One region of the Cupriavidus metallidurans CH34 genome, then DNA from elsewhere that is predicted to be linked to it. Evidence: predicted binding sites of a transcription regulator. Region 1 holds the regulator's gene; each other region holds the start of a gene.
What was found. Region 1 encodes FNR, which switches genes on or off when oxygen is low (the NO sensors DNR and NnrR bind a similar motif). Its sites were predicted from a motif close to TTGATNNNNATCAA; they were not measured.
Positions count from the first base shown of each region.

Region 2: hemN (oxygen-independent coproporphyrinogen III oxidase) is a predicted target of FNR. The motif match lies at 3,578-3,591, and genes of this name have one in related genera.
Region 3: RMET_RS25250 (DUF2249 domain-containing protein) is a predicted target of FNR. The motif match lies at 3,545-3,558, and genes of this name have one in related genera.
Region 4: RMET_RS23265 (universal stress protein) is a predicted target of FNR. The motif match lies at 2,454-2,467, and genes of this name have one in related genera.

Region 1 is NC_007973.1:2,203,795-2,211,388, reverse strand. It holds gene ccoN (cytochrome-c oxidase, cbb3-type subunit I) at 1-508, shown strand, start outside; gene ccoO (cytochrome-c oxidase, cbb3-type subunit II) at 526-1,191, shown strand; gene RMET_RS10215 (cbb3-type cytochrome oxidase subunit 3) at 1,196-1,363, shown strand; gene ccoP (cytochrome-c oxidase, cbb3-type subunit III) at 1,360-2,274, shown strand; gene ccoG (cytochrome c oxidase accessory protein CcoG) at 2,330-3,859, shown strand; gene RMET_RS32220 (membrane protein) at 3,873-4,109, shown strand; gene RMET_RS10200 (hypothetical protein) at 4,106-4,351, shown strand; gene fnr (fumarate/nitrate reduction transcriptional regulator Fnr) at 4,435-5,160, opposite strand; gene RMET_RS10190 (sulfite exporter TauE/SafE family protein) at 5,246-6,013, shown strand; gene scpB (SMC-Scp complex subunit ScpB) at 6,564-7,472, shown strand; gene rluB (23S rRNA pseudouridine(2605) synthase RluB) at 7,501-7,594, shown strand, end outside.
Region 2 is NC_007973.1:3,750,788-3,758,381, reverse strand. It holds gene RMET_RS17475 (response regulator) at 166-897, shown strand; gene RMET_RS17470 (ATP-binding protein) at 902-2,215, shown strand; gene RMET_RS17465 (ABC transporter substrate-binding protein) at 2,239-3,417, opposite strand; gene hemN (oxygen-independent coproporphyrinogen III oxidase) at 3,653-5,155, shown strand; gene RMET_RS17455 (c-type cytochrome) at 5,275-6,159, opposite strand; tRNA gene RMET_RS17450 (tRNA-Arg) at 6,586-6,661, shown strand; gene RMET_RS17445 (YMGG-like glycine zipper-containing protein) at 6,839-7,072, opposite strand; gene RMET_RS17440 (hypothetical protein) at 7,082-7,462, opposite strand.
Region 3 is NC_007974.2:1,581,626-1,589,219, reverse strand. It holds gene RMET_RS25275 (amino acid permease) at 1-1,055, opposite strand, end outside; gene hppD (4-hydroxyphenylpyruvate dioxygenase) at 1,235-2,308, opposite strand; gene RMET_RS25265 (Lrp/AsnC family transcriptional regulator) at 2,512-2,985, shown strand; gene RMET_RS25260 (thioredoxin family protein) at 3,038-3,364, opposite strand; gene RMET_RS25250 (DUF2249 domain-containing protein) at 3,640-3,927, shown strand; gene RMET_RS25245 (putative zinc-binding protein) at 4,009-4,410, shown strand; gene RMET_RS25240 (acyltransferase) at 4,484-5,386, opposite strand; gene RMET_RS25235 (FAD:protein FMN transferase) at 5,621-6,643, opposite strand; gene RMET_RS25230 (c-type cytochrome) at 6,648-7,061, opposite strand; gene nosZ (TAT-dependent nitrous-oxide reductase) at 7,331-7,594, shown strand, end outside.
Region 4 is NC_007974.2:1,120,093-1,127,686, forward strand. It holds gene RMET_RS23255 (sensor histidine kinase) at 111-1,262, shown strand; gene RMET_RS23260 (response regulator) at 1,259-1,903, shown strand; gene RMET_RS23265 (universal stress protein) at 1,934-2,386, opposite strand; gene RMET_RS23270 (universal stress protein) at 2,585-3,433, shown strand; gene RMET_RS23275 (MBL fold metallo-hydrolase RNA specificity domain-containing protein) at 3,509-4,867, opposite strand; gene RMET_RS23280 (universal stress protein) at 4,972-5,796, opposite strand; gene RMET_RS23285 (helix-turn-helix domain-containing protein) at 6,197-6,970, shown strand; gene RMET_RS23290 (GlxA family transcriptional regulator) at 6,991-7,594, opposite strand, start outside.

The DNA.
Region 1 (7,594 bases):
GGTGGTGGCGCTGTCGTTCTACGGCATGGCCACGTTCGAGGGCTCGATGATGTCGATCAAGACGGTGAACGCGCTGTCGCACTACACGGACTGGACGATCGGCCACGTGCACTCGGGTGCCCTGGGCTGGGTCGCGATGATCTCGATTGGCTCGCTTTACTACCTGATTCCGCGCCTGTTCGGGGAGAAGGAGATGTACAGCACGCGCCTGATCGAGTGGCACTTCTGGATTGCGACGATCGGCGTCGTGCTCTACATCGCCTCGATGTGGATCGCCGGTGTGATGGAAGGTCTGATGTGGCGCGCCACGCAGCCTGACGGCACGCTGACCTATGCGTTCGTCGAAGCGGTCAAGGCAAAGTATCCGTTCTATCTGATCCGTCTGCTGGGTGGCCTGTGCTTCCTGAGCGGCATGATCCTCATGGCTTACAACGTGGCACGTACCATCATTGGCAAGCCTGCGGTTGACGCTCCGATTCCGGCCAACCTGCCGGCTTCCGCCCACTGATCGCCGAGGACCGAACGATGTCTCAAAAACAAGGATTCTTTTCCCACGAAACGCTGGAGAAGAACGTCGGCTGGCTGATCATCGCAACCATCATCGTGGTCAGTATCGCTGGCCTGGTGCAGATCGTGCCGCTGTTCTTCCAGCACTCGACGACTGAGCCCGATCCGGGCATCACGCCGTACTCGCCGCTGCGCCTGATGGGGCGCGACATCTACATCCGTGAGGGTTGCGTTGGTTGCCACTCGCAGCAGGTGCGTACCCTGCAGGCGGAGACTGAGCGTTATGGCCATTTCTCCACGGCGGGCGAGTCGGTGTATGACCACCCGTTCCTGTGGGGCTCGAAGCGTACCGGTCCGGATCTCGCGCGCGTTGGCGGCCGTTACTCGGACGACTGGCAGCGGATCCACCTGCGCAATCCGCGCGATGTGGTTCCCGAGTCGGTGATGCCTTCGTACCCGTGGCTGGAGAAGACGCAGTTGCCCACCAACGACATCCAGGCACGCATGCACGCGCTGAAGCGTCTGGGTGTGCCGTACAAGGACGAAGAGATTGCCCGTGCGCCTGAAGAGTTGGCGGGCAAGACGGAAGAAGATGCGCTGGTGGCGTATCTGCAGGGACTTGGCCTGAATCGCCGCAATGTGCGCGTTGACTCGGCGGCGGCTCCGGCGCCGGCGAAGGAGTGATGCCATGGCGATCGTGACCGCAATTGCAACCGTCGTGTCGATGCTGACGTTCATTGGCATCTGCTGGTGGGCATGGTCGGGCGGCCGCCAGGCCGCCAATCAGGAATCGGCGATGTTGCCGTTTGCCCTGCCTGACGAAAACACAACTACAAGCCGGAACCCACAGCCATGAGCGATTTCATTTCCGATTTCTGGAGTTATTACATCGCGGCCATCGCGCTCATCGGGATCGTCTGGTGTGTCTGGCTGCTGTTCTCCCAACGCAAGATGCCGAAAGGTGTCAGCACCACTGATGACACCGGTCATGTCTGGGATGGTGACCTGCGCGAATTGAACAATCCGCTGCCACGTTGGTGGATGTGGATGTTCCTGCTGGCCTGCATCTTCGGTCTTGGTTACTTGGCGCTGTATCCGGGTCTGGGATCGTACGCCGGTATGCTCAAGTTCTCGACGCAGGGCGAGCTTGCCGCTCACCGCGAAGCGGCCGAGAAAACGCAGCACCAGATCTACGCCAAGTATCTGAACATGGATATCAAGCAGGTGGCGGCGGATCCTGATGCACGCGAGATCGGCCAGCGGTTGTTCCTGAACTACTGCGCGCAGTGCCATGGTTCGGATGCGCGTGGCAGCCGAGGCTTCCCCAACCTGACCGACAACGATTGGCTCTACGGTGGCGAGCCGGAGACGATCCAACAGACGATCACCAAGGGCCGCAATGGCGTGATGCCGTCGTTTGCGAGCACGATCGATGCGAAGCAGGCGGGCGATACCGCGCAGTACGTGCGTTCGCTGTCTGGTCTGTCCTCGGATCCGATTCGTGCATCGCGTGGCGAAAGCACCTTCAAGTCGACCTGCGCGGCCTGCCACGGCGCCAACGGCAAGGGCAACCAGGCACTCGGCGCGCCGAACCTGACCGACAACACGTGGTTGTACGGCAGCTCGGAAGCGACGATCGTCGACGCGATCCTGAAGGGACATAACGGTCATATGCCGGCGCATGAGGAGATTCTGACGCCCGAGCGCATCCGCATGCTGACCGCATATGTGTGGGGACTCTCGAATACGGGAGGCGCTGCAAAATGACTAACTGCCCCGGGGCCGGGCGGAGTGCCGCCCACCGGGGCGTGAGGGCAACACGATGAGCGCGCCCCTTAACGCCCCCGATCACTCGGACGATCACGCCTCGAACGATCCGTCTGCAAGCCAGTCGTCGAGCGATCGTAACGGCAACACTTGGCGTCCCGCGCCGCCCCCCAAGGGGGCAGAGACCACCGAGGAAGCGCTGTACGAGGTCCGCCGCAAGATCTATCCGCGCTCGACCTCTGGCGCGTTTTCGAGCTGGCGCGTGTGGCTGGTCATCCTGACGCAGTTGATTTACTACGGAACCCCCTGGCTAAAGTGGAATGATCGCCAGGCCGTGCTGTTCGATCTCGGCGCGCGCAAGTTCTACATCTTCGGTCTCGTGCTGTGGCCGCAGGATGTGATCTATCTTGCCGTGCTGCTGGTCATTTCTGCGCTATCGCTATTCCTGTTCACAGCCATCGCCGGACGCCTGTTCTGCGGCTACGCCTGTCCCCAAACGGTCTACACAGAGATATTCATGTGGATCGAGCGACATGTCGAAGGGGATCGCATCGCGCGGATCCGACTTGACGGCGATCCCTGGAGCCTGCGCAAGCTGCGAATCAAGGCGACCAAGCATGTGCTCTGGGTGCTGATCGCACTGTGGACGGGCTTCACGTTTATTGGATATTTCGCGCCGATTCGGGAGCTTGGTAGCGAGGTCCTGCATTTTACGCTCGGACCCTGGCAGAGTTTCTGGATGCTGTTCTACGCGTTTGCGACCTGGGGCAACGCCGGATTCATGCGCGAGCAGGTGTGCAAGTACATGTGCCCCTATGCGCGCTTCCAGAGCGTGATGGTCGACCGCGATACCTATGTCGTGACCTATGACGTGGGTCGTGGGGAGCCGCGTGGTAGCCGTTCCCGCAAGACCGATCGCCATGCCGCTGGCATTGGCGATTGCGTGAATTGCAGTATCTGCGTGCAGGTGTGTCCGACCGGTATCGATATTCGCGATGGCCTCCAGTACGAGTGCATCGGTTGCGGTGCCTGTATCGACGCGTGCAATCTGGTCATGGACAAGATGGAGTACCCGCGCGGACTGATCCGATACACGTCGGAAAATGCGATGCGCAAGTCCCTGTCGACATCCGACGCGCGCAAGCGGCTGCTGCGACCACGCACGATCATCTATACGCTGATCTGGTTGGTTCTGGCGGCGGGCTTCGTCGCGTCGCTGGCAGTGCGGTCGCCGATCAAGGTCGACATCATTCGGGATCGCGGCGCGCTGGGCCGGGAAGTGGAGGGGCGCTGGATCGAGAACGTCTATCGGCTCCAGGTGATCAACACCACGGAAGCGCCGATGCGGATTCGCGTGGAGGCTGAGGGCGACGACCTGACTGGACTGACGGTCGAGTATGACAAGTCCGCCGAGGCCATGCAGCCAACGTCCAACCGGTTGTTGCCGATTCGCATCCGCGTGCCGATCGACGATGCCAAGGAAGGCACGCACAAGATCAACGTAACGGTGACGGCGGAGGGCGAGGACGGCCGAGACGCGCATATCAGGCAATCCACGAGTTTCATTGTTCCCCGCAATCTGTGATGCTGAGGGCGAAATGGCAGCAAACAAGGAGAGCGCAATGACATCCCAACAGTCCAAGCCCTGGTACAGGGAACCGTGGCCGTGGCTTTTGATGAGCGGTCCGTTGCTTGCAATTATTGGCTGCGGCGTGACCATCTGGCTCGCCAACACGCATCCGGATTTGCCGGTTTCCGGCGTGGAGCGTCATGGTCTGGTCGTAGAGAAAACGGGGGCGGAGCATGTAACGTCGCCGGCTGCGAGGCGCCCATGAGACTCCGCTGGCTGATGTGGGTACTTTGGCCGGCGTTTCTGATGGGCGGAGCGGCCACCGCCACCGTATTTTCGGTCGTTGATCCGGGCGATCTCACGTTCTTCGGGCACCAGGTGGAAGCGTCTCGTGAGGCGGTCTACACGATTGGCTTCCTGGTGGCGTGGTTGTTTTGCGCGTTGTCCAGCGGGCTGACGCTATACACCATGCCAACCAAGCTCGAGGAGACCGACGAACTCGAGTAATGGATCGAGTGCTGGTAGAAAGCAGAACGGCCGCACCGGGAACTGAATTCCAGGTGCGGCCGTTTTCCTGGCTAGGACGTTCGTTAGCAGTTTCGGCTATAGACCTGCCTGATGCCTTCCATGTCCACGAGTTTCACGTGTCGTTGGCGAATCTGAATCAGGCCGGCTTCGGCGAATCGAGAGAAGAGCCGACTCACGGTTTCGAGCTTGAGGCCAAGGTAGCTGCCGATTTCTTCGCGGCTCATCCGCAGCACGAACTCGCTCGACGAGTAGCCGCGCATCGACAGGCGCTCCGACATGTTGACGAGAAATGCTGCCAGGCGCTCTTCGGCACGCATCGAGCCAAGAGTGATCAGCATGATCTGGTCCTGCGAGATTTCCTTGCTCATCAGTCGCAGGAACTGTTGCTGGAGCGACGGCAAGGTGCCGGACAGCGATTGCAGGTCATCGAATCGTACGACGCAGACCTCGGTGTCCTCGAGTGCAGTGGCATCGGATGCATGCTGCATCTCGCCGAGGCCGTCGAGTCCGACGACTTCACCGGGTAAATGGAAGCCGGTGATTTGCGTGCGTCCGTCCTCCATGGTCACGTGGGTCTTCAATGTGCCAAAGCGGATCGCATAGACTGCGGTAAGTGGCTCGCCCATGCGATAGAGCGTTTCGCCCTTGTGAACACGAACGCGTTCCTGTACGAGCGTGTCCATCTTTGCGAGGTCCTGTTGCGACATGCCCACGGGAAGGCAAAGCTGGCCCATGGCGCAAGTGGAGCAACGTGGAGACATCTCGGTGACGGGAATGGAGGTAAGCAATTGATGGTGCTCGCATGAATGCGCTTGCGATGGAGGCGCGATGCAGGCATTTTACAGCTTGATGTGACGCAGAAGCGAGGAACAGTTGCCATTTGGTGTGCTTTTCAGTGTCTTTACACTTGCATTGCTTGGCGGCGTGCATTGCGCAGCCATGTGTGGAGGAATTGCCATTGCCGTCGAGCAACGGCAGTCCGGGGCGGCTGTCGCGGTCGTTAACGTCGTGCATCGTTCGCGGTTGCACTGGTGGCTGGAACTACTGGTTATGCACGCCGGGCGTCTCACGACCTATGTGCTGCTTGGGGCACTGATGGGGGCGGTGGGCGCGACAGTCTGGAAGCAGGATTACCTGCCAGTGCAGCGCTGGCTCTACGGTGCAGGCAGCCTGTTGCTTGTTCTGACCGGGGTGTGGTTGTTGCGGGGCCGCGTCATGCGGGCAGCGTGGCTCGAACGGCTGGCGGCGCGGGCGGCCTCGTATGTCGTTCAGGGCATCGCGTCGCTGGGTATGCAGATGCCGCTTCGCTTGCGTCGGCACGCGCCCATCATGCGGCGCTATGGGATGGGGTTGGCCTGGGGGCTGGTGCCTTGCGGTATGGTGTACGGCGCACTTGCGCTCGCCTTGTTGGCTGGTAATGCGCCTTCTGGGGCACTTGTCATGGCGGCCTTTGGCATCGGGACGCTGCCGAACCTGCTGGTGATCTCGGGTTTGTCGGGCTACCTGCGGCAACTGTCGCGCCGCCCCAGCGTGCGAGTGGGCGCCGCGCTTATTGTGATCGGTTTTGGGGCGCTGGGTGTCGCACGCGCCGTCTGGCTGCCCGATACGCTGGCCAATCACGGCTTCTGCGTCGTGTTCTAGACTTTTTTGCTGGTTGCAGGGCGGGGCTGGAATGCCATACAATCGCGAAACCACGGTATCGCGCTCCGATGCGCTCGTGGCGTCGCCGGGGCTGCATTCCCGATCTGGGGTGTGTGCCCAGGGGGTCTGGGCAGGTCTGGCTTGCCAGGATCGTCCCCACAGTTCATCCGGTTCACAAGATCTGGTTCCAAAGTCCGATGGGGCTGTGTGGAGAGGTGGCGCCGGTGCCAGGCGAAGTTGCCTGGGCCGATATCGATTGTTTCTTGCCGCCTTGGCGATCTGATTGTCCAGGTGAATGTCCACCCCAAAAGGGAGAGGGTGCGACGCAAGAGGTCCGTTGACTGGCGCAGTCTGTCAGCCCCGGACGATCTCCTGCCGGAACGACCCGGCAATTCGATGCAAAGAAAATGAGGTGCACGGCTGCGCTGCGAAAAGCTGCGAGTTAGCTGCGCGATGAGATGGCGGTGGCTTAGGCCTCGCTGTATCTGCAATCTCCAGTGCTTCAGGATTCGTCCAGAAGCAGGTGCAAAGACAGGCTGCACACAATCACATGAATACCCAAGAGGCGAAGATCGTCCTCGAGACCGCGCTGATCTGTGCGCAGGAGCCGTTGCGCGTTGGTGATCTGCGACGGTTGTTCGCCGACGACGTCGGTGCCGACACCATCCGGGTTCTACTCGAAGAGCTGCGCAACGACTGGCAGCAGCGCGGGGTGGAGCTCGTGGCCCTGGCCAGCGGTTGGCGGTTCCAGAGCCGTCCCGAGATGCGCGAGTTTCTTGACCGACTCAATCCGGAAAAGCCGCCGAAGTACTCGCGTGCCGTGATGGAAACGCTAGCGATCATCGCGTATCGCCAGCCGGTGACGCGCGGTGACATCGAAGAGATCCGGGGCGTGACGGTCAGCACGGAAGTGGTCAAGAAGCTTGAGGATCGGGACTGGATCGAAGTCATCGGTCACCGGGACGTGCCTGGCCGCCCCGCGTTGTACGCAACGACCAAGGCATTCCTGGATGACCTCGGTCTGCGCTCGCTGGATGAGTTACCGCCGCTCGAGGATGCCCAGGCCCAGGCCCAGGCGGCACTGCTGGATCAGCAGGCCATCGATTTCGAGGCGGTCGCGACGGCGAATCCGCCTGCTGGTGACGAGGAAGCCTTTTCGGAGGCTACCGTTGGGGTGGCTGAGACGGGCGAGCCGGCAGTTGAGTCGTTGTCGGTCGAGCCGCAATCCGAAGATCTGTCCGGTGGCGCGAGCGATGCCGCCGGCAATGAAAACGAACAGAACGACAGCGTCGCGCAGTTGCCCGAGGGTGATGGGCATGACGATGACGCGCCGGTGGCCCAGGCCAACGGATTCCATGTGGACACAGAGTCTTCCTCGCAGGAGGACGCCGCAGTTCCGGCTCGCGACGGTGATATGCCGCTGACGACCGAGGACGACGACGAGCGCGTGTCCAACTGAACAACATGCAACATCGATAGTGAATACTTTGTCTGATTCCGCTGAGCAAGACGTCCGCCAGCCGGACGTGCCGGGCGATACCGGCGCAGCCCCCGAGGGTAACGGCGCCGAAGGCGCGCCCC
Region 2 (7,594 bases), 1.5 Mb from region 1:
ATGCGGCAGCACCGGGGGCGTTTTTTTCCGCCTCTCGCTACTTGTGGCGTTTTGCGCACGTATCAAGTTTGATACAAAACCGGCATCGCTTGTAATGGGCAAGCTGGTACATTGGGTGCTCCATCCGGCCGCGGTTCCGCGGCCGTTCCCATCCGCAAGCTCGCCATGGACCTGTCCCCCGCTCTGCCAATCCGCCTGCTGATCGTCGACGACGACCCACAAATCCGGGCCATGCTGGCCGAATACCTCGCCACATTCGGCATGGAGGCCGAAGGTGCCGAAGGCGGCACTGCCATGCGTGCGGCGATGTCGAAGCAGGAATACGACCTCGTCATCCTGGATCTCTCGCTGCCCGGCGAGAACGGCCTGACGTTGTGCCGCGAAATCCGGGAGTCCAGCAACCTGCCTGTGATCATGCTGACCGCCCGCGCGGAACTGGCCGATCGCGTGGTGGGACTCGAGGTGGGCGCGGACGACTACGTGACCAAGCCGTTCGAGATGCGCGAGCTGGTGGCGCGCATCCATACCGTGCTGCGTCGCAGCCGTGCCGACGTGCGACGTCCGGCGCCGGCTGCGCCCGGGCATGAAGTCCGGTTCGCGGCATGGCGACTGAACACCACGCTGCGCCAGCTGGTGGATGCCGAGGACACGGTGGTGCCGCTTTCCAACGCGGAATTCCGGCTGCTGCTGACATTCATCGAGCATCCCAATCGCGTGCTCGATCGCGAGATGCTGATCAACACCGCGCGTGGACGCGATCTGGACGTGTTCGATCGCAGCATCGACCTGCTGGTGTCCCGTCTGCGCCAGAAGCTGCGTGACGATCCGCGCGACTCGGCACTGATCCGCACCGTGCGTGGCGAAGGGTACGTCTTCACGGGCACCGTGGAGCACTGACGGCATGGCCGCGCAGATGCCGCCATCGGCGGACGATCCACCGATCGTGCGGCCCGAATTGCGTTCCAGCGCATCGGAGACGCCCCGAAGGCGCTTCGATTCGATGTTCGTGCGGCTGTTCTTCGTGATGGCCGCGATCATGCTTGCTGTTCACGTGCTGGGCGTGACCGTGATCGAGGGGTTCTTCCCGCGCCCGGGTTCGGAGCGCTACATGGAACGGATGCGCCGCGCCGCCTCGGAAGCCGAGGCGGCCGGCCACTCATTGCCTGCACCACTGCCGGGCGCGTTAGCATCGCTCAGCCATCCGCACGGGCCGCCACCACCGCCCAATGATGACGATGACGACGGCGACAACGACGGGCCCCCGCTGCATCCCGACGCATTCCGCATGCAGAAAGGCGGCGTACTCATGCCGCCCGGACCACCTGGGCCACCTGGGCCACCGTCCGGTTTCCATATTCGAGGTCTCTGGCCGCCGCACTTGGGCATGTTGTTCCAGCTCGTGGCCATCCTGATTGCATCGTGGGTTGGCGCGCGTCTGCTGGCGCGGCCCGTGCAGCAACTGGCCAGTGGCGCGAACCGGCTGGCGCAGGACGTCCACGCGCCGCCGCTGGAGGAGGAGATGGGCCCAGCCGAAGCGCGTGACGCTACCCGGGCACTGAACCTGATGCAGCAGCGCATCCGCACCCAGCTGGCGCAGCAATCACGCTTCCTGGCGGCGGTGTCGCACGATCTGCGCACGCCGCTGACGCGCATGAGCCTGCGCATCGAGCGCATCGAGGACAACAACGTGCGCTACCGTCTGCGCCAGGATCTGGCCGAGATGAACGGACTGATCGACGCCACGCTGTACTACCTGCGCGAGCGAGACGATGCCGCCGGCCCGCGCCAGCGCGTGGACGTGCTGGCACTGCTGCAGGCGATCGTCGACGATGCCCAGGAAATGGGCCAGGACGTGCGGCTTTCCGGCACCGCCGTGCCGCTGCTGGCGTACCCGGCCGAACTGCGCCGCGCGGTAGTCAATCTGGTGGAGAACGCGCACCGGTACGGCGGCGCCGCCCATATCGTGCTGACCGACAGCGCCGAGCGCGTGATCATCGACGTGTCCGATAACGGCCCGGGTATTCCGCCCGCGGAACTCCAGCGCGTGCTGGAGCCGTTCTATCGCGTGGAGTCGTCGCGCAGCCGTGCCACAGGCGGTGTGGGAATGGGGTTGGCGATCGCCGCCGATATCGTGGCGCGACACGGCGGGGAACTCACGCTGAGCAACCGTACCGAGGGCGGCCTGCGCGTGCGCATTGTGCTGCCGCGCGCCTGACGGGGCATCGGCCCATCGGTGGCTCAGGCGCGTTGGGGCAAACCGCTCTTGTTGATCGGCGCCAATTGCACGTACTGCGAACCGCGTAGTCCGCGCGTGAAGTCGAGCATGAAATCGCCAACGTCGACACGCGTCTGCAGCGCGCGACGCAACTCTACCGGTCCGGGCGCCTTGATGCCGCTGGCCGCGCGCACCAGCCACGCGGCGCCAATGTAGCCGGCCAGCGTGGCGGGCGAGGGCGGTTCGTCGAGGTACTGCTTCATGCGCGCTACATGCTCTTTCACCACACGCAGCGTCGATTCCTGCGGCCCCGGCGCGATCTGCGTCACGACCATTCCGCCCGCATAGCCGGTGCCGAGGATTTCACGCGCCGACACCGGGCTGACAGCCGACAACCCCACCAGGAATCCGTACCAGTTCTGCGCAGCCAGCGCGCGACCCAGGCTGCCGTAGGCGAGCGTGTCGCCGCCGACGATCACCGCGCCCGGACGGCCCGCCGCAATGCGGCGCGCGCTCTCGTCGAAGTTGCCCGTGAGCGGCACCGTCTGTACCGACATGGCTTTCTCCAGCCGCGACAGCCAGGGCGTGCCTGCAGCGAGCGTGCCCGCCGCGAAATCGGGAGAGACCGCCAGCGTTACCGCGGTCAGTCCGAAGCCGCGTAGCTGACGTACTGCCGCGTCCAGTTCGGATTGATAGTCGGCGCGCGTGAACCAGACGTTCTCGGCATTCAGCGAGAGCCCCGACAGCGGTGCCACGATCTGCACGCCACGGCGCGACAGTTCGGTGGAAGCCGCGAGCGCGGGCAGCAATGCATCGCCGGGCCCGAACAGCACTTCGGCATGTTCGCTGTCGGCCAGTGCCACTGCCTGGGCCGTGGCGCCACGCGGATTCGTATCGGCATCGCGCACGACGTGGACGATACGCAGGCTGCCGTTGGACGCGTTGTACGCGTCGAACAGCACCTTCGCGCCGGCCAGGTAGTCGCGCGAAAGATCGGCCTGCGGGCCGGTGCGATCGACCAGTTGGCCGACGACAAGCTGGCGGCGCGCGCCCGATGGCGCGGGCTGCGCGAACGCGGTCTGCGGCGCGATTACAGCCAGTGATGACAACGCGCCGAGCGAACCCAGTGCGCCAAGTGTGCGCCGACGCCCTGCAGACGCGGGCGCGCATGACGATTTCGACTGCGGTGGGGCTTGGCGCATGGCAGTGGTTCGGAAGCGGTGTGAGCGAAGAAAGGACGCCGCGCAGCACAGGGCTGCGAGACCGGGCCGAGACTATCGGCGCTTCATGACGCTCCCGTGACTTGCACGCGACTTGGCTCCCCACGTCGGCGGGGCTGGCGGGCGCACGCATGACGTGGCCTTGATGCTTATCAAGATGGCGTTCCCGGGCGAGGCATAGGATCGGACGTACTTCCGCCTAGAAAGCACCACAATCATGTCCGCCCCCATGTCCGACACCCCCGATACCGCTATTCCTTCCGGCCTCGCATCCTCGTCTACCGCCTTCGACCGCACCGCACTCGCCGACTTCCGCGAACTTGCCGGCCGCATCGATGGCAACGGCCCGCGCTACACGTCGTATCCCACCGCCGATCGCTTTCACGGTGAAGTCGGCGACGCCGCCTACCGGCGCGCCCTGGATGCCTGCCGTGCGAACGTACCGGCACCGCTGTCGCTGTACGTCCACATCCCGTTCTGCGAGAACATCTGCTACTACTGCGGCTGCAACAAGATCATCACCAAGGATCACACCCGCAGCGCGCGTTACGTCGACTATCTGGCACGCGAAATGGCCATGGCCGCCGAGCAGCTTGGCGAGCGCCGCGCGGTCATGCAGTCGCATTGGGGCGGCGGCACGCCGACGTTCCTCGATCCTGTTGAAATGCGCCACGTGATGTCGGCGTTGCATAAGCATTTCGAGCTGCTGCCTGAGGGAGAGCACGCGATCGAGATCGACCCGCGCCGTGTGGGCGACGATCGCATGGAACTGCTCGGCGAACTTGGCTTCAACCGGATCAGCCTTGGCGTGCAGGACTTCGATCCCGAAGTGCAGCAGGCCATCCACCGGGTGCAGTCATATGAGGAAACCAACGGCGTGGTGCGGGCCGCGCGACGCCTCGGGTTCCGTTCGATCAGCATGGACCTGATCTACGGACTGCCGCACCAGACCACGCAACGCTTCTCGGCAACCATCGACCGCGTGCTGGAAATGCGCCCGGACCGCCTGTCGGTCTACAGCTACGCGCACCTCCCGCATGTGTTCAAACCGCAACGCCGCATCGATCCCGCCGCATTGCCACCTGCCGCGGAAAAACTCGACATCCTCGTTTCGACGATCGAGCGCCTGACCGCTGCTGGCTATGTCTATATCGGCATGGACCATTTCGCGTTGCCGAATGACGATCTGGCCATCGCCCAGCGCGAAGGTCGGCTGCAACGCAATTTCCAGGGCTATGCCACCCACGCGGGCTACGACCAGCTTGGCTTCGGCGTCTCGGCGATCGGCGCTGTGGCGGGCCACTACGCGCAGAACGCGCGCACCACGGACGAGTACTACGCCGCGCTCGACAAAGGCCAACTGCCGATCGTGCGCGGGTTCGAGACCTCGGAAGACGACCGCCTGCGCAAGTTCATCATCGGCGAACTGATGTGCAACGGCACGCTCGATATTCCTGCCGTGGAAGCCTCGTACAGCATCAATTTCGCGCAGAAATTCGCCGCCGAACTGGTCGACCTCGACAAGCTGGCCCTGGACCATCTGCTTCGGCGCACACGGAACCGGATCGAGATCACGCCGCTGGGTCGACTGCTGGTGCGTCGCATCGCGATGGTGTTCGATCACTATCTGCGTGAAGACGCGCTGCGTCCCAAGCCGGCAGCGCCGGCGGCCAACGACGCGAAGGTCATCCCGCTGGTGCGCTACTCACGCGTCGTTTAAAGAAATTTTGATGCTCAGCAAATGAGCCAATAAAAAAAGCCCGCGAGATATTCGCGGGCTTTTTTTGTGGAGCCGGGGTGACTTCCGGGGTTGCCCCCGGGCGTCACTGTCATTCGCTCTTACTTGCCGGCCTCTGCCATGTAGTTCGAAGCGGCGATCACGTCGGCGTCCGGACCGGCATAGCCACCCTTCGGCGGCATCACGCCCTTGCCCTTCAGCGCGTAATTGTGGACTGCGTCCATGCCTTCCTTCAGGCGCGGTGCCCAGGCGGCCTTGTCGCCGAACTTCGGCGCGCCAGCCACGCCAGAGGCATGGCAAGCCGCACAGACTTGTTCATATACCTTCTTGCCTGTTTCAGCCGAAGCGGCGGCCGGTGCAGCAGCGGCAGCAGCAGGGGCTGGAGCCGCGGCGGCGGCAGGCGCTGCAGCAGCAGGGGCGGCGGCGGGTGCGTCGGCTGCCGGAGCGGCGGCCTGGGCCGGTGCGCCAGCGGCCGGGGCTGCCGGCTCAGGGAACTTGGCGCCACCGGCGTCGGCCATGTACACCACGGCACGGGCCAGTTCGTAGTCGCTCAGGTCGTCCGGGGTGGTGCCGGCACGAGCAGGCATCGCGTTCTTGCCGTTGAGCACCGACTTCATCAGGCCGTCGAAGCCCTGGCCGATGCGGCCCGCCCAGTCACCCGCCACGCCGTACTTCGGCGCACCAGCGGCACCGCTGGCATGGCAGGCTGCGCAGACGGCCTTGTAGACCTCTTCGCCGGTCTTCAGGACGCGCGGTGCGTTGGGGTCCTTGATTTCGAGCGAGGCCACGGGCTTGATGCGGTCGTTGATTGCCTCGGCAGACTGGGTTGAGCCGGCGCCTTCGCGGGTGCCGTGTCCGACAAAGTTGACCAGCAGGATGATGACGAGGATCGGGATCAGGAACGCTGCGATCACGACGACGATCAGCTGCTTGGGGGTCTTGATTGGCGACTCGTGGTGGTCGTTTTCTTGGTGGACGTCACTCATACAGAACTCTCGATTTTGCGGGAAACCTATTGCACAGCACGTTGGGGGCGGCTTGCTTTGTCTGGCCCTTGGAGACGCTATCCGGACGACTCTGGCGTCGCAGCGCGGCTTCAACTGCCCACGTCCACGCGCCTGGCCGTTTCGGCCTGGCCTCGTCTGGATAGCGTCCCTGTTTTCGGGGATGAATCTGTCGTTTTTGCGTCCGGGTTGTCTCAGGTCCCGGGTACGTCTCTCTGGCGACGCAAATAGGAGCCGATTATAGACGCAAGACATGGCCTCCGGGGGCCAAAAGCGGCGGCTGGGAGACCCGTGGAGACCCGTAATCGCACTAACCGGCGCAACCCGCATGGACGGGCTGGGTCAAACGGAGTATCCTATGCGACTTTCCGACGGCGGCACTCGCCCGTTGTCAGCAAAGCCCACATCGCGCCCGTAGCTCAATGGATAGAGTACTGCCCTCCGAAGGCAGGGGTTGCTGGTTCGATCCCAGCCGGGCGCGCCAATCCCAGCAAGACTTTCCCGAAGTGATTTCAACTCAGGCTGCGCACCGGCCATAGCTGGATTTCCGTCGCCCGATGCCAGAAGTCAAAGGCGCGGACCCGATACGCACGGGCCAATGCCATGCGTACCCAAATCCGCGCCGATCGCCGCAAGGGCGATTTACAGGGACAAGGGACGATCAGTACCAGCTCTGCTGCTTGTTGCCCTTGATGTTTCCCGCCACCCCGCCAGCGACGGCGCCGATGGCGGCGCCGGTCCAGCCGCTGCCGCCGGCAATCGCCGCGATACCCGCGCCTGCCGCGGCACCGATTGCCGCGCCGGATACCGTGCCTTGCTGCTGCGGCGTCATGTTCGTACACCCAGCGGCGCCGACGATGGCCAGCACCACACCAATCTGTTGAAATCGTTTCATGGCATCACCTCACTTTTGGGGTTGCAGGCCGGGAATGACCATGTCGAACCAGATCGTCTCGATCACCGGCCGCGCAAGCTGGTCGGGGTGCGCCGCATACCAGTTATCCACACGTTGACGCACGGTATCGAGCGTATGGCCCCTGAGCCCCTTCGACAGACGGGGCATGATGCTCTGGGTGTCGCCGGGCGGCTTGTCGGCGTAGTAAGCCGATTCCACCTGGGCCAGATTGGCGATGCCCACCAGATAGGCCTTCTTCATCTGTTCGGTCGATTGTGTCCATTGCTTGCCGGTGACCAGTGGAATTTCCTGGGCCAGGGCGCTTTGGCCCATCGTCATCACGACACATGCCGTTGCCGTTGCTGCGAGCCAGCTCAGTCTTCTTGCCATTGCAATTTCCCTCCGCTGTTGTAGATACCGCACGGGGCTGGTGCGTAACACCATATTAGTCGCTGTTCCGGTGTCTGCCAGGTCACTGCGCACGGGTTAAAGTGCGCAAAAAGACGCAAGTTGTGCCAGACC
Region 3 (7,594 bases), on a different replicon from region 1:
AAGTAGTTGATCACCACGCAGATGCCGGTGGCGATGGCCGAGACGGCCAGCGCGGTCAGCGGAATGCCGCGGCGGTTCACGCGCATCAGCGAGCGCGGGGCGTTGCCTTGCTGCGCCAGGCCCAGCAGCATGCGGCTGTTGCAATAGACGCCGCTGTTGTAGACCGACAGGGCGGCGGTCAGCACCACGATATTGAGCACGGTGGCTACCACGTTGCTGTTCATTGCGTGGAAGATCAGCACGAACGGGCTGCCACCGGTCACGACCTTTTCCCACGGATACAGCGACAGCAGCACGGCCAGCGCGCCGACGTAGAAGATCAGGATGCGGTAGATGACCTGGTTGGTCGCCTTCGGGATGCTCTTCTCGGGGCTGTCTGCTTCCGCAGCGGTGATGCCCACGAGTTCGAGGCCGCCAAACGAGAACATGATCACAGCCATGGCCATCACCAGGCCGCTGAAGCCGTTCGGGAAGAAGCCGCCGTGTTGCCACAGGTTGGCGATGCTGGCGTCGGGGCCCGCGGTGCCGGTGGCCAGCAGGTAGCCGCCGAAACCGATCATGCCGACGATGGCCGCCACCTTGATGATCGAGAACCAGAATTCCATCTCGCCGAACGACTTCACGCTGGCAAGGTTGATCGCGTTGATGATCAGGAAGAAGGCCAGCGCGGAAATCCAGGTCGGAATGCCGGGCCACCAGTACTGGACGTAGATGCCGACGGCCGATAGCTCGGCCATGCTGACGAGGATGTAGAGCACCCAGTAGTTCCAGCCGGACATGAAGCCGGCGAAGTGTCCGCAGTACTTGTTGGCGAAGTAGCTGAACGAGCCGGCGACGGGCTCGTCCACGACCATTTCGCCGAGCTGGCGCATGATGAAGAAGGCGACCACGCCGGCCAGCGCGTAGCCCAGCAGCACCGAGGGGCCGGCCAGCTTGATGGTCTGGGCGATGCCCAGGAACAGGCCGGTGCCGATGGCGCCGCCCAGCGCGATGAGCTGGATGTGACGATTCTTCAGGCCACGCTTGAGCGTGCCTTGATTGTCGGGAGCGTGCATGAGTTGTTTCCTCTACCCATTCTTGTGGAATGTCGGGCGCGTCTCTCTTGAGGCGGACGCTTGTCAATAAAGCGCGCCGGCGTGGGTGACGCCGGGCGCAGGGTGCGCGCCGCCATCCGGGGGGATGCCGGCGCAAATCTGTATCAAGCGGGGAGGCGGGGGCGAAAGCCCCCGGAAGATCAGACCTTCAGCGTGCCGCGTTCGATCTGGTCGCGTTCGAGCGATTCGAAGAGCGCCTTGAAGTTGCCTTCGCCGAAGCCATCGTCGCCGGAGCGCTGGATGTATTCGAAGAACACCGGGCCGAGCACAGTCTTCGAGAAGATCTGCAGCAGCAGGCGCGGCTTGCCGCCTTCTGTCGTGCCGTCCAGCAGGATGCCGCGGGCCTTGAGCTGGTCCACCGGCTGGCCATGGCCCGGCAGACGAGTGTCCAGGGCCTGGTAGTAATAGTCGTTCGGTGCCGTCATCAGTTCGACGCCGGCCATCTGCAGGCTGTCGATGACTTCGATCAGGTTGTCGACGGAGAAGGCGATGTGCTGGATGCCTTCGCCATTGAACGCCATCAGGAATTCCTCGATCTGGCCGGCGCCCTTCGACGACTCTTCATTCAGCGGGATGCGGATCTTGCCGTCCGGCGCGGTCATCGCCTTCGAGGTCAGGCCCGTGTATTCGCCCTGGATGTCGAAGTAACGGATTTCGCGGAAGTTGAACAGGCGCTCGTAGAAGCTCGCCCAGTACGCCATGCGGCCACGGTAGACGTTGTGCGTCAGGTGGTCGATCAGCTTCAGGCCGTGGCCCTTCGGGTGGCGGTCCACGCCCTCGATGAATTCGAAGTCGATGTCATAGATCGACTTGCCGTCTTCGAAACGGTCGATCAGGTAGAGCGGCGCGCCGCCGATGCCCTTGATCGCGGGCAGGCGCAGTTCCATCGGGCCGGTAGCGATTTCCACCGGCTGGGCGCCCAGCATCAGCGCGCGGTTGTAGGCCTGGTGGGAATCCTTGACGCGGAATGCCATGCCACAGGCGCTCGGGCCGTGTTCGGCGGCGAAATAGGCGGCGGGGCTATGCGGCTCGTTGTTGACGATGAAATTGATGTCGCCCTGGCGGTACAGCACGACGTCCTTCGAGCGGTGACGGGCCACCAGGGTGAAGCCCATTTTCTCGAACAGCGGTTCAAGGACGTTGGGCGTGGGCGAGGCGAATTCAACGAACTCGAAGCCCATCAGCTTCATCGGGTTTTCAAAGAGGTCGGCCATGGTCAGTGCTCGGGGGCGGATGCGGGGGTGGAAATAATATTGCGGCGGGGAAACGGATTGGGGGCACCCGGAGGCGCTTCCCACGCTGCTCGACATGCGAAAAGTTTATATGCCGGCCAGCTAAATAGGATTTCCTTAGAGGCGCAGGAAAACCCTCGGATATGAGATAAGATTTCGTCAAACGGCTAGTTTGGGAAACGAAAATGCAACATCCGGAACTTGATCGCACGGATCGCCGCTTGCTGGGCGTGCTGCAGGAAAACGGCCGCGCGTCGAATCTGGAACTGGCGGAGGCCATCAGCCTGTCGCCCGCGCAGACTTTGCGGCGTCACCGCCGCCTGGAGGAGGGCGGCATCATCAAGCGCTACGAGGCGCGGCTGGATAGTTCGGCACTTGGCTTCGGCGTCACGGCGTTTATCCATGTGACGATGGAGCGCGGGCATATCCGCGACCTGTCCAAGTTCAAGGGACTGGTGGCGGAACTGGCGCAAATCCAGGAGTGCTTCTCCGTCACCGGAGACATCGACTATGTGCTGAAGGTGGTGGCCAAGGACCTGAAGTCCTTGTCTGACTTCCTGCTCGACACCTTGATGCGCATCCCGGGTGTGAGCGGGGTGAAGTCGAGCGTGTGCCTTGACGAGATCAAGTGCACGAGTGCAATGCCGCTGGAGATCTAGGCAGGTTTCAGTCCCCAGTCTTCAGCGGCGGGTGTATCTGGGTCCTGCTGCCTTACGGGAGGATGCGCCGCATCGCCGCGGCGATGTCCTTGGCACTTTCCGGCCTTACCAGCCGCGCTACTTCCCTGCCATCCCGAAGGAAAACCAAGGTCGGCCAGAGCTTGACACGGAACGAGCGACCCAGCGGCCGACCGCTCCCATCCTCGACCTTCACGTGATGGATGGCCGGGTAGCCGCCGAACGCTTCCTCGATCAACGGCTGGGCGCGCATGCAGTAGCCGCACCACGGGGCGCCGAACTCCAGCAGCGTGGCGCCCGGCAGGGCATCGATCTCGTCGCGGGTCGGTTCGGTGGCGGCAAAGCTCCTGGTCATGCTCATCGCGGTTTGGCTCCTCGTGTGCTTGCAGATGTGCGTGCAGATGTGCGCCCGGATGCGCACCCCGATGAGTGCGACTGGCGTGGTCATCATTTTGCCAGCACAGGGGCGTCGGTGTGCGGCATCGTTTTTGTGGCTGTTCAGGCATGTCAACGGCTTTGATGGGCTCGTCGGGGTGCTGGTCTGATCTGCATCAAGCGGCCTCGGATTGCGCTCACTACTATTGATGCAATTTAAATGCATCTTTACGGATGCCATACCCAGCCGAAAGGAATTCCATGTCTCAGTCCACTTCCAACCCGCAACTCGACCTCCGCACGATCCCGCCGCGTGACCGCCATCCGCTGATTTTCTCGACGTTTACCGGGCTTGAGGTCGGCCAGGCGCTGGAATTGGTCAATGACCATGATCCGCGTCCGCTTCAGATGCAATTCCAGATCGAGCGTCCTGGCCAGTTTGCCTGGGACTACCTGGAACAAGGCCCCGCCACTTGGCGCGTGGCCATCAAGAAGGTTGCATCGGCCGCCAAGGTTGGTCAGTGCTGCGGCGGTTGCGGCGGCGCCTGATTACGACGGCCGAACCGTTCCCACTCCCCATGTCAGGCGCCCGACCCGGCGCCTGTTTTCCTTTGTTCTGCCGAGTTCATGATGTCTACGTCCGATCGCTCCAGACTCCCTTTGGTCTACGCCTGCTCAGGGTGTTCAAGTGTCGCCCAACTGGCCAATGCCTTTGCCGTCCGGCTGGATCGCAGCGGCCAAGCCGAGATGTCCTGTATCAGTGGGGTAGGAGGCCGCGTGCCCGCGCTGACGCGGATCGCGCAGTCGGGGCGTCCGATTCTGGCGATCGATGGCTGTCAGCTTGCTTGCGTGAAGGCTTGTCTTGAGGGTGTCGGGGTGGTTGCCTCGCGTCACCTGGTGCTGAACAGGATCGGGGCAACCAAGCGCCAGCACGGAGAATGCACCGAGGCCGAAGAGGCGGCGACCTGGCAGAGCATCAAGCTCGCGCTTTCGGAGATCTTGCCGGTCTCCGAGAGCGTGGTGAGCAATTAAAGCTGTTTCAGATTGAAGCGAAGCGGTTCTGGCAAGGCCCCGCACGACGCCAGAATCTTTTTGAAACGGCCTTCTAGGGCCGAGCGGCCTGGGCGAGCATGGTGGCAATCTGCTCGTCCTTTTCTTCCCAGACCTGCCCCAGCCAGCGGTGAAATTCACCGCGGAAGGTTGCATCGCTGTTGTAGTCGCTGGTGCAGAAGTCCGGCGGGATCGGCAGTTCCCGGATATGCACCATTACCCTGCCAGCCTGACCGCTGGCAAGTTGCCAGAATGTGGGTGTGCCATCCGGGTAGGCAATGCTGACATCCAGCAGCGCGTGGAACTGTTCTCCCATCGCGTTGAGCGCCATGGCGAGCGAGCCAGCCTTGGGTTTGAGCAGATGGCGATACGGGGACGATTGCGCCCGATGCTTGACCGGGGTGTAGCGCGTGCCTTCCGCAAAGGTCATCACGCTGGTCGGAATCCGGGCGAACTTGGCGCACGCGCGTCGCGTGGTCTCGCGGTCCTGGTTGCGCAATTCAGGATTCTTGCGCAGCGCGGCTTTCGAATGCCGCCGCATGAACGGGAAATCCAGCGCCCACCAGGCCAGGCCAATAACCGGCACGTAGATGAGCTGCTGCTTCAGGAAGAACTTCAGCAGTGGAATCCGCCGGTTCAATACGCGCTGAAGCACGAAGATGTCGACCCAGGAGCGGTGGTTGCAGTTAACCAGATACCAGCTGTCCGGGCGCAACGAACCGAGACCTTCCACGGCCCAGGGCTCACGCTGGAGCAGGCCGATCCAGACGCCGTTGCAGCTGATCCAGCTTGTCGCGATGCGGTTGAGAATGGGGTCGATCAGCCGTCGCACACCGGCGAACGGCAACAGCAATTTGATCACGGCGAGCACGAACAGCGGTGTGCACCAGAAAATCGTATTCAGGGCGAGCAAGGTCAGACTGAGCGTACCCAGGAGGAAAGCAAGCAAGCGTTTCAACAGCAACTCCGGTGAGTCTCTGCACCTGTTTAGGGCGGAGGGGGCGTTTAGAGACAGGTAGAGACACCATCAAAATGATCCCGGCGTCGTTGCGCGGCCTTGATCGGTCCTGGCGGACTGTCTGCGGCCGCACCCCGAACCGGGGCCGCTCTGCTTCATTCTGCTAGTGTCTCTGCGTCAGGAGTGGGAGGGTAGCGCGGCTCCCCACGTGAAGCCATGCGCTAAATCATAGTTTCACGACCGCATACGGGTCGCCATGCCTTCGGACATCCATGGATGAGACCCGGGCCCGACAATCAGAGCATCCACGTTAGCCATGGGCCCCAGCAGGCTCCGTCCTGCCGCTGTACCAGCCACCATGATAGCGGCCCCGAGGCCGTTGACGTCACTTGTTTTGCGCGCGACCAGCGTGACCCCGTGCGGCCCCCGGGTTGGCAGGCCGGTTCGAGGGTCAAGGATGTGGTGATAGCGCTGGCCATCACGGGCAAAGCAGCGCTCATAGTCGCCCGACGACGCCACGACGCCATCGGTGATCGCCACTACTCCCAGCAATCGCTCCGGCGCAAGCGGGTCGCGCAGGCCGATACGCCAGTCGCGGCCCTGAAGCCTGCCGCTGACCAGCACGTCGCCTCCGCCATTGAGCATCGCATTCGAGATGCCTTGCTGCCGCAGCACGTCCATGCCGGCTTGCAGGATCGGGAGCTTGGCGATGCCGCCCAGATCCAGCTTCATGCCGGGACGCCGTAGATAGGCGCTACCGCGCGTTGAGTCCAGAACGACATCACGGTAGTTCACTAGTGGTCGCTCTTGCGTCAGTTCGGCTTGCCCGGGCACTTGCTCATGGCCCGGATCGAAGTTCCAGCCTTCAAACGCGCCGACCGTAATGTCGAAGGCGCCCTGGCTGCGCGCGGAGACCTCGCTAGCCAACCTGAGCGCCGACATCAACTCGGGCGCGATGGGTACCGGGTGCTTGCCGGCAGCACGTGCCAGGGCACTGACCTGACTGTCCGGACGATAGCGGCTCATGATCCGTTCGAGCCTGCCCATCTCGGCGAACGCCGCGTCGATGGCCTGCGCGGCCGCATCCGCTGGCACGCCGTCGGTCACGATGTCCACCCGCGTGCCGAGCAGCCGGCGTGAGGCGTGCCGGACCGATGAATCGGCCAATGCCGGCAGGACGAACATGCCGAGGGCAAGCAGCGGTGCCGCCGTCAGGTAGCGCCGCCGGGCAAGGCCGGAAGGAGAGAGCGCGTGCATGGCGTCAGCGGGATTGTGCCGTCATGTAGTCCACCGCTGCCTTGACGGCGTCATCCTGCAGCGTTGTCGAGCCACCGCGCGCGGGCATCGATCCCTTGCTGCCGGTGAAGCCTTCCAGTGCGTGCTTGTAAAGCGTGTCGTTGCCCTGGGCAATGCGCGGACCCCAGTCGGCCTTGTCGCCTGGCTTGGGTGCGCCGGCCACGCCTGCCGCGTGGCACATCGAGCAAACCGAGCCATACGTGCGCTTGCCCAGCGCGTTCTCGGGTTCACTGGTGGTGGCCGCAGTAGCCGCGGGCGCAGCGGCCGGTGCTGGTGCCGCGGTGGCCTCGGCCGGCGCAGGTGCGGCGCTTTCCTTTTGTCCGCAGGCCGCCAGAGCAGCGCCGCAAATCAGTGTCAGCAACAGGGTCTTGATACGCATCGTTTTCTCCTTTTAGCGGGGCATCAAAGCTTCGTGAATCAACACGCTCCGCATTGTGGATGTTTTGCTCCTGCAAACATGCATTGCAAATGCCTATTTTGTGATGCACATGACTTATGTCAAGCGCCTACCCCAATCGCAAGCGGAAGATCGCTCTGCCAAGAGAAGCTGAAGAACCGCAGAGGGATCGAGATGTTGAAGAGAGACCGAGAAGGAAAAGACGGCTGGCGCGCTCGCGTCCGGCCATGTGAGATTCGATTCAAGGACCGATGATGACCAAGCAAGATTCGCTAACGACATCGCAGGACAATGCGCCCAGCGTGCTGGGGCGACGTCGCTTCATGAACACGGCGGCACTGGCCGGGCTGGCGACGGTGGTGGCCTGCACGGATAAGGGAACGCCAGCCGCGGGAGCCGCTGCACCGGCTTCGGGTGCTGCGGCGCCGGCTGCATCCGGACACGAAATCGCGGGCCTGCACCCGAAGCCCGGTGAACTGGACACGTACTACGGTCTTTGGAGCGGCGGCCATACC
Region 4 (7,594 bases), on a different replicon from region 1:
GCACACGCGTGGCGCCACCCCCATGTTTCATCGCATAATTACGAATACAGATTCTGGCTGGAGCAGCAAGTCGCCCGCCACCGACCACGAATCCAGGACAGGAGTTGGGAATGGGGCCGGAAGCCGTGACGGGCACCGATGACAATGGCGACCGGCGAATCGCCGAAAACGAAACACGGCTGGCGGGAATCATCCGCTCGTCGATGGAAGCCATCATCTCGGTGGACGAAGAACAGCGCGTGGTGCTGTTCAACCCGATGGCGGAAAAGCTGTTTGGCTTGCCGGCGGAACAGGCCATGGGCCGCCCCCTTGGCGATTTCATCCCTGCCCGTTTCCGCACTGCCCATGCGGCGCACGTCACGCGTTTTGGCGTGACCGGTGTTTCCGACCGGCAGATGGGGCGCCAGCTCACGCTGCACGCCCTGCGTCAGGACGGAACCGAATTCCCGATCGAAGCGTCGATCTCGCAGACCTCCGATGGTGCCGGACACAAGCTTTTTACGGTCATGCTGCGCGACGTCACCGCTCGCGTGCGTGCCGAGACTGCGCTGCAGCGGTCCCGCGAGGAACTCCAGGCGCTGTCGGACAGCATCCTGGCAGCGCGCGAGGACGAAAAGCGACGCGTCGCGCGCGAGCTTCACGACGATCTGGGCCAGCGCCTGAGCGCGCTGAAAATGGATCTGGTGATGCTGGAGACCGACTTGCGTACCGACTGCGGCGCTGTGCGTGCGCTCGGACAGGTCAGCGCCATGCACACTGTCATCGACGAAACCATCGCCGCCGTGCGCAGGATTTCATCCGATCTGCGGCCCGCGTTGCTCGATGAACTGGGCCTCGCTGCCGCGCTGGACTGGCTGGCCAAGGATTTCAGCCGGCGCTACGCGATTCCGGTGAGCACGCGGACCCCCGAGGAGATCGACGTCACCGAACAAGCCGCCACCGCTGTGTTCCGGATCGTCCAGGAGGCGCTCAACAACGTCGTGCATCATGCGGACGCCAGCGAGGCCTGGGTAACGCTGACGCACCAGAACCCGAACCAGAACCACGATCACGACCAGTACGTGCTGCGCGTGCACGATGACGGGCGCGGCTGGAACGGCCAGCCGAAGGACGGCGCGCGACGCTCGTTCGGCCTGCTTGGGATCCGGGAACGGGCACGCCTGCTGGGTGGCACGGTGTCCATCGAACATTCGCCCGGCGAGGGCTTCGAACTCGTCGTCACGTTTCCGGGTCATCCGGATTGCAAGGAGACCCAGGCATGATTCGCGTGATCATTGCAGACGATCACACTGTGGTGCGCAACGGATTGCGCCATATCCTCGAACGCACCAGCGACTTCGAGGTGGTTGGCGAAGCAGCCCGCGGTACCGAAGTGCCACAACTCGTGCGCGAGCTGTCGCCGCATGTCATCCTGCTGGACCTGTCGATGCCCGGCCGGAACGGGCTGGAACTGATCCGGCAGCTGCGGACCGATCATCCGGCACTACGAATCCTCGTGCTGACGATGCACGCGGAGGAACAGTATGTGGTCCGCGCCTTCCGTGCCGGCGCGGCTGGCTACCTGACCAAGGAAAGCGCGGCGACAGAACTGGTGGAGGCGCTGAGGAAGGTGGCCGCGGGCGGCACCTACGTCAGCCCCGCCATGGCCGAAAAGCTGGCGCTGGGCCTGCAGGAAAAGCCCGATGCGCCGCACGAGGGCCTGTCGGATCGTGAACTCGAGGTCTTCCGGCGCATCGTCGACGGCGAGTCGCTCACGCAGATCGCCGCCGCGCTGTGCGTCAGCGCCAAGACGGTCAGCACCTACAAGATGCGCCTGATGGAAAAACTCCAGCTTCGCAGCGACGCCGCGCTGGTCCGCTATGCGATCGAGGCGAGGCTGTTCGGCGACGAAGACAAGCTATAGCGTCGTGACCCCCAGCCACAGCCCCGTCGTTCAGGCCGCCTCGCCGCGAATCAGCAGCACCGGCTTGCTGGTCTTGGCCACCACACCTTCAGAGACGCTACCCATGATCATGCGGCGCACACCGCGTCGGCCGCGCGTACCCATCACGATCACATCGGCTGGCCAGCGGTCGGCATAGCCGACGATCGCGCCGGCGATGTCACCCGGCACCGCCGACTTCTCTGCCAGTTCGGTTTGAAACCGCACGCCAGCGTCCTGGAGACGGCGAGCGGCGGCAGCCAGGGCCTTCTTGCCGAAGTCCGTCAGCCCATTCAGGATGTCCTGCGGATTGACGAAACCTGCCTCAAGGAACACTTCGCCCTCGTCCACCACGAACAGGACCTTCACCTCCGCGCCCATGCCCTTGGCCAGCCCGGCTGCCTGCGCAATGGCCAGGTCGGAAGACGGGCTGCCATCCACGGCAACCAGGATGCGTTCATACATATCGGTCTCCTCAGTCCGGGCCACGTGCCCTCACTGACCCAGCATAGGACGTGCCAAGGCTCCATGGTTGATGTATCGCAAGACGACCCGAGCCCACCGAATCAGGCGCTCTTGATCTGTCGCAACCATACGCGGCACATCACGCATACATTTGAGACCCAAATGGCGCCGAAGCGCCTTGCTTTTTCAGGAGACCACATGGACATCTCGGCGATCATGGTCCACGTCGATGCCTCGCAATCAGTGGAGGCCCGGCTCTGTCATGCCGTGGCGCTGGCCGGATCGTTTAACGCCACGCTGATCGGCCTGCTCTCGCTAAGCGCGGACGAGCCAGCGTGGGTCTACCGCACTGCGGACGGCCGCCGCGAGCGCCAGGCCTACGAGCCGGATCTTGGCGCCGCATGTGAAGCCGCCCGGGAAGCCTTCGATATCGCCACCGAAGCCGCGACGTTTGCCGTCGACTGGCGCGTCGGCGAGGGCGCACCCACCGACGCCATCCAGTGCGAAGGCCGGCTGGCCGACCTGCTGATCGTCGGCCAGCCGGACCGATTGAACACCGACAGCGAGGTAGCCCGGCACTTCGTTGAGACGGCCATTCTTTCGAGTGGCCGCCCGGTGCTGGTCATTCCTCAAGGGCCGCTGCCGGACGCCTCCACCTTCCCCTATAGCTCGATCGTGGTGGCCTGGAACGGTACCCGCGAATCCGCGCGTGCGCTGCATGACGCGTTGCCGTTGCTCAAGCGCGCCACCCAGGTCGACGTGGTGTCCTGCATTCCTCCGCACGCGCGCCGCAAGGCCGAGCTCTCCCCGCCCGCCTACGCGGCAAACTGGCTGGCTCGGCATGGCGTGCACGCGAGCATGGTCGAGATGGTGCTGGAACGATCGGCCGATATCGGCGAGTCACTGCTTGCCATCGCCGGCCAGCGCCGGGCCGACCTGCTGGTTTGTGGCGCATATGGCCGGGGACTGCTGCGCGAGGAATTGCTGGGTGGCGTGACGGACACCGTGCTGCGCCACGCCACGATTCCCACCCTCTTTTCCTACTAGCCGCGCCGACACCCCTTGCTCGGGCGCTCAGTCGAGCGCTTAGTCGAGCGCTTAGTCGAGCGCTTAGTCGGGCGCTTAGTCGAGCGGATAGATACCCCGGTACTCGGGCATCGTGACATCCCAATGCAGCGAATGCTCGATGCGCTGGCGTAGCGCATCGGCGGCACCGGGCTCGCCGTGGACGATGAACGTCTGCCGTGGCGGCGTCCCGATGGCACTCATCCAGTCCATCAGCCCATCCGCATCGGCATGTGCCGAGAAATGGCGAATCTGTTCGACTGAAGCACGCAGTTCGACTTCGCGCCCGTGCATACGCAATGTGCGCTGACCGGACGCCAGCGTCGCCCCCCGCGTTCCCGCCGCCTGGAACCCCACCAGCAGAAAAGTGCTGCGCGGGTCCTGCCCGAACGATTCAAGGTGATGCACCACGCGCCCGCCGGTCAACATTCCGCTACCGGCCAGGATGATTTTCGGCTGATCCACCCGGTTGATGCGGATCGACTCCTCCATGCTCCGGGTCGGAATCGCCACCGAACAAGCAGCCGCGCACGTTTCGGGGTCGATGCGCAGTTCGTCCGTGTGCTCGGTGAGAATCCGCGTGGCGTCAATGGCCATCGGGCTGTTCAGATAGATGGGCACATCGGGAAAGCGCCGTCGCTGGCGCAGCCGGTAGAGGCAATACAGCAGCAACTGGGCGCGCCCAACCGCAAAGACGGGAATGATCACGCTGCCGCCCCGGGCAACGGTCTTGCGGATGATATCGGCCAGCAGCTCGATGGGATCGCCCTCCGGGTGCAGGCGGTCACCGTAAGTCGATTCCACGATGAGGTAATCCGCCGCGGTGGGCGGCTCCGGCGGCCGCATCAGCATGTCGTCCTGCGGGCCGAGGTCGCCGGAGAACAGGATGCGCCGGCCCTTGGCATGGATCGTCACGCTGGACGAGCCAAGAATATGGCCCGCGCGATGAAACTCCGCTTCCACACCGCGTGCGATTGTCACGCGCTTGCTGTAAGGCGCGGGCTTCAGATGTTCCAGCGCATGCATGGCATCCGCCACGGTATAGAGCGGCAGCGCCGGTTGATGACGCGAATACCCCTTGCGGTTGGCATAGTTGGCGTCTTCTTCCGCCAGATGGGCGCTGTCCGGCAGCAGCAGGCCGCAAAGCTCCGCGGTTCCCGTCGTACAGTGCACGCGCCCCTTGTAACCGCGTTTCACCAACAGGGGCAGATAGCCGCTGTGGTCGATATGCGCATGTGTCAACACCACGGCATCGAGACTTTCCGGGCTGATCGGAAAGCGATCCCAGTTACGTAGCCGCAGGGCCTTGTAGCCCTGAAACAGTCCGCAGTCGATCAGCACCCGCGCTTCTCCGGTGTCGATCAGAAAGCGCGAACCGGTCACGGTGTCCGTTGCCCCAAGGAACTGGATGTGCATGGTCTGTGATGTTGGTGTTGGCGTCGTCAGTAGCGGTGTTGTCAGTATTGCCGTAGCCGCTCACTGGCTTTGAAACGATGGCAAAACAGTACGTACCACGCGCTTCAATGCGACATCAGCAGTGGCACCGGTGCGTTGCGCAGCAGCGTGCGCGTGGTTCCGCCCATCACGAGTTCGCCGAGCCGTGAGTGGCCGTAGCCGCCGGTCACCAGCAGATCGGCTGCCTCGTTGCGCGTCACGCGCATCAGGCTGTCAGCTGGCGACGCGGCCTCGTCGATACGCAGCGAAGCGCTGACGCCGTGATCGGCCAGCCAGCGCACGGCCTCGGCCGCGCCATGCTCGTTCGGCCCCGCGCCGCTGAGCACCACCTGCAGGATCACACGCGATGCCAGTGCCAGCAGCGGCAACGCATCTCTCATAGCGCGCGCGGCTTCGCGCCGCCCGTCCCAGGCCACCACGACGGTGCCGCCCGGCACCAGGCTGCCACCAGGTGGTATCACCAGAATCGGACGGCCAGAGTTCAGCAGCACATACTCGGCGGAAGTGGCCATCAGCGCCGGCGTATCTTGCGCCAGCGACGGCGGCGCCGGCAGAATCAGATCGCTGCTGACACCGCGCGAGGTCAGCGCCCAGCCCGCCTCCTGCTCGACCACCACGTGTGAAATCTCGATGCCCCGCCCACGTCGCGCCACTGCCGCATCGAGCGCAGCGGCATCGGCCTGTTTCAGGTTGCGCAGCATGTCGGCGCGCATCTGCTGATAACGCGCGGTCTCCTCGCCGGCGCTCCGGAATGGATCCAGCAAGGTGCCAGTGGCGGTCAGTCCGACGACCCGGGCGGTGAACAGCGACGCCAGCGTCAGCGCGGCATCCAGACGCGCATCGCGCGCCGGATCAGCGGCAAGATCGACGAGAATGGTCTTGAAATCCATGGGGGCTCCAGGCAAGGGGGCGATCGGGCGGCAAGAATGGATACCGTCTTGTGCACTTTAATCGCCAAAGATGCTCCGCGCTTGCCTCAAGTCAAATACATGACGGCCAGGAAACCAAACATTGTCGGTACAAGTCGCGGCAATCAACCGTCTGAAGGAGGACTCAATCGAAGGCGAACTACCTTGCCTCGGCTATCGGGAGCACCTGTGCTGCGCGTAGGCAAAGCCCGACCTGTCAGGTAACCCTTACACGCGCACTCCAGACCCTGACACAGGTATCAGCCGACGCTGATTTCAGCCTTTCCGATCACAAGGCATACTTCCGCGCAGATGGGGAGTTATTCAGATCAAAGAACCTTGATTTGGCGGTGAACGCCTGACGGCCCCAGGGGAGAGCATCATGTATGAAGTGGTAGAGGGGTCAACCGTCGAAGCAGGAATGGATGGGGAATGCACCGGACATGCGCACGCGCCGAGCACGACGCGGCATTTCCAGGCGCGCTGCATGGATTGCGGCCTGCGCCGCCTCTGCATCGCCTCGTCTCTCGAACCGGAGGAGCTTCCGCAACTGGAAGCCGTGGTCAGCCACTGGCGCATGGTGCATCGTGGCGAATACCTGTACCGCTCCGGCGACAAATTCCAGAACCTCTACACCGTCCGGTCGGGATCGCTGAAGACCGTGGCCACCCACGCTGGCGGCCATGAGCACGTCACCGGCTTCTTCCTGCCGGGAGAAACGGTCGGCCTTGGGGCGATTGGCGAAGGCGAGTATGACTGCGACGCGATTGCGCTCGAAGACAGTGCCGTCTGCGTGCTGCCGTTCTCACCGCTCGAAGGACTGTGCCGCGACGTCAAGAGCGTGCAACAGCATTTCCACCGGATGCTGAGCCGCGAGATCCTGCGCGAGTCCAAGCAGATGATCCTGCTGTCGGGCATGACTTCGGAACAGCGTGTAGCGGCATTCCTGATCAACGTGTCGTGTCGCCTGCAGGAACGCGGCTATGCTTCGCGCGACTTCACGCTGCGCATGACCCGCGAGGAAATCGGCAGCTACCTCGGCATCAAGCTCGAAACGGTCAGCCGCACGTTCTCCCGCTTCCAGCGCGAAGGCCTGATCCGCGTGGATGGGAAGCGCATCGAACTGTTCGATATCGAGGCGCTCGCGGCCATCTGAGCCGCTGGCACCAGCGCCTGCTACTCACGGGCCTCCCGCCGCACCGCCTGCGGCGGCACGCCGAACCCCCGCAGGAACGCCTCGCGCATATGGCGCCGGTCTCGAAAGCCGGCCTCCCGCGCCACGACTTCCAACGGGTGGCGACTCTGTTCGATCATCAGCCGCGCCGCTTCCAGCCTCAGATTCTCGATCGCCTTGGCCGGCGACTGCCCGGTCTCCGCGGTGAACACGCGGCTGAACTGGCGTGGGCTCAGATGCACCGTCTCCGCCAGTTCCTCCACCGTCAGTGCCTGGCTCAGGTTCTTGCGCGCGTAATCCAGCGCACTCTGGATACGGTCGGATTTCGGCGCCATATCCAGTAGCTCCGAGTGCTGTGACTGTCCACCCGAGCGCCGCTGGTGCATCACCAGCTTGTGGGCGACCGACCGCGCGATGTCCGCGCCCAGATCCTTTTCGACCATGGCAAGCGCCAGATCCAGGCCGGCCGTCATGCCCGCCGACGTCCAGATCGCGCCATCGACGATGTAGATGCGATCGTCCTCTACCTTGATGTCCGGATGGAGCCGTTTCATGTCGCGCGCGAAGGCCCAGTGCGTGGTCGCGCGTCGGCCATCGAGCAGACCG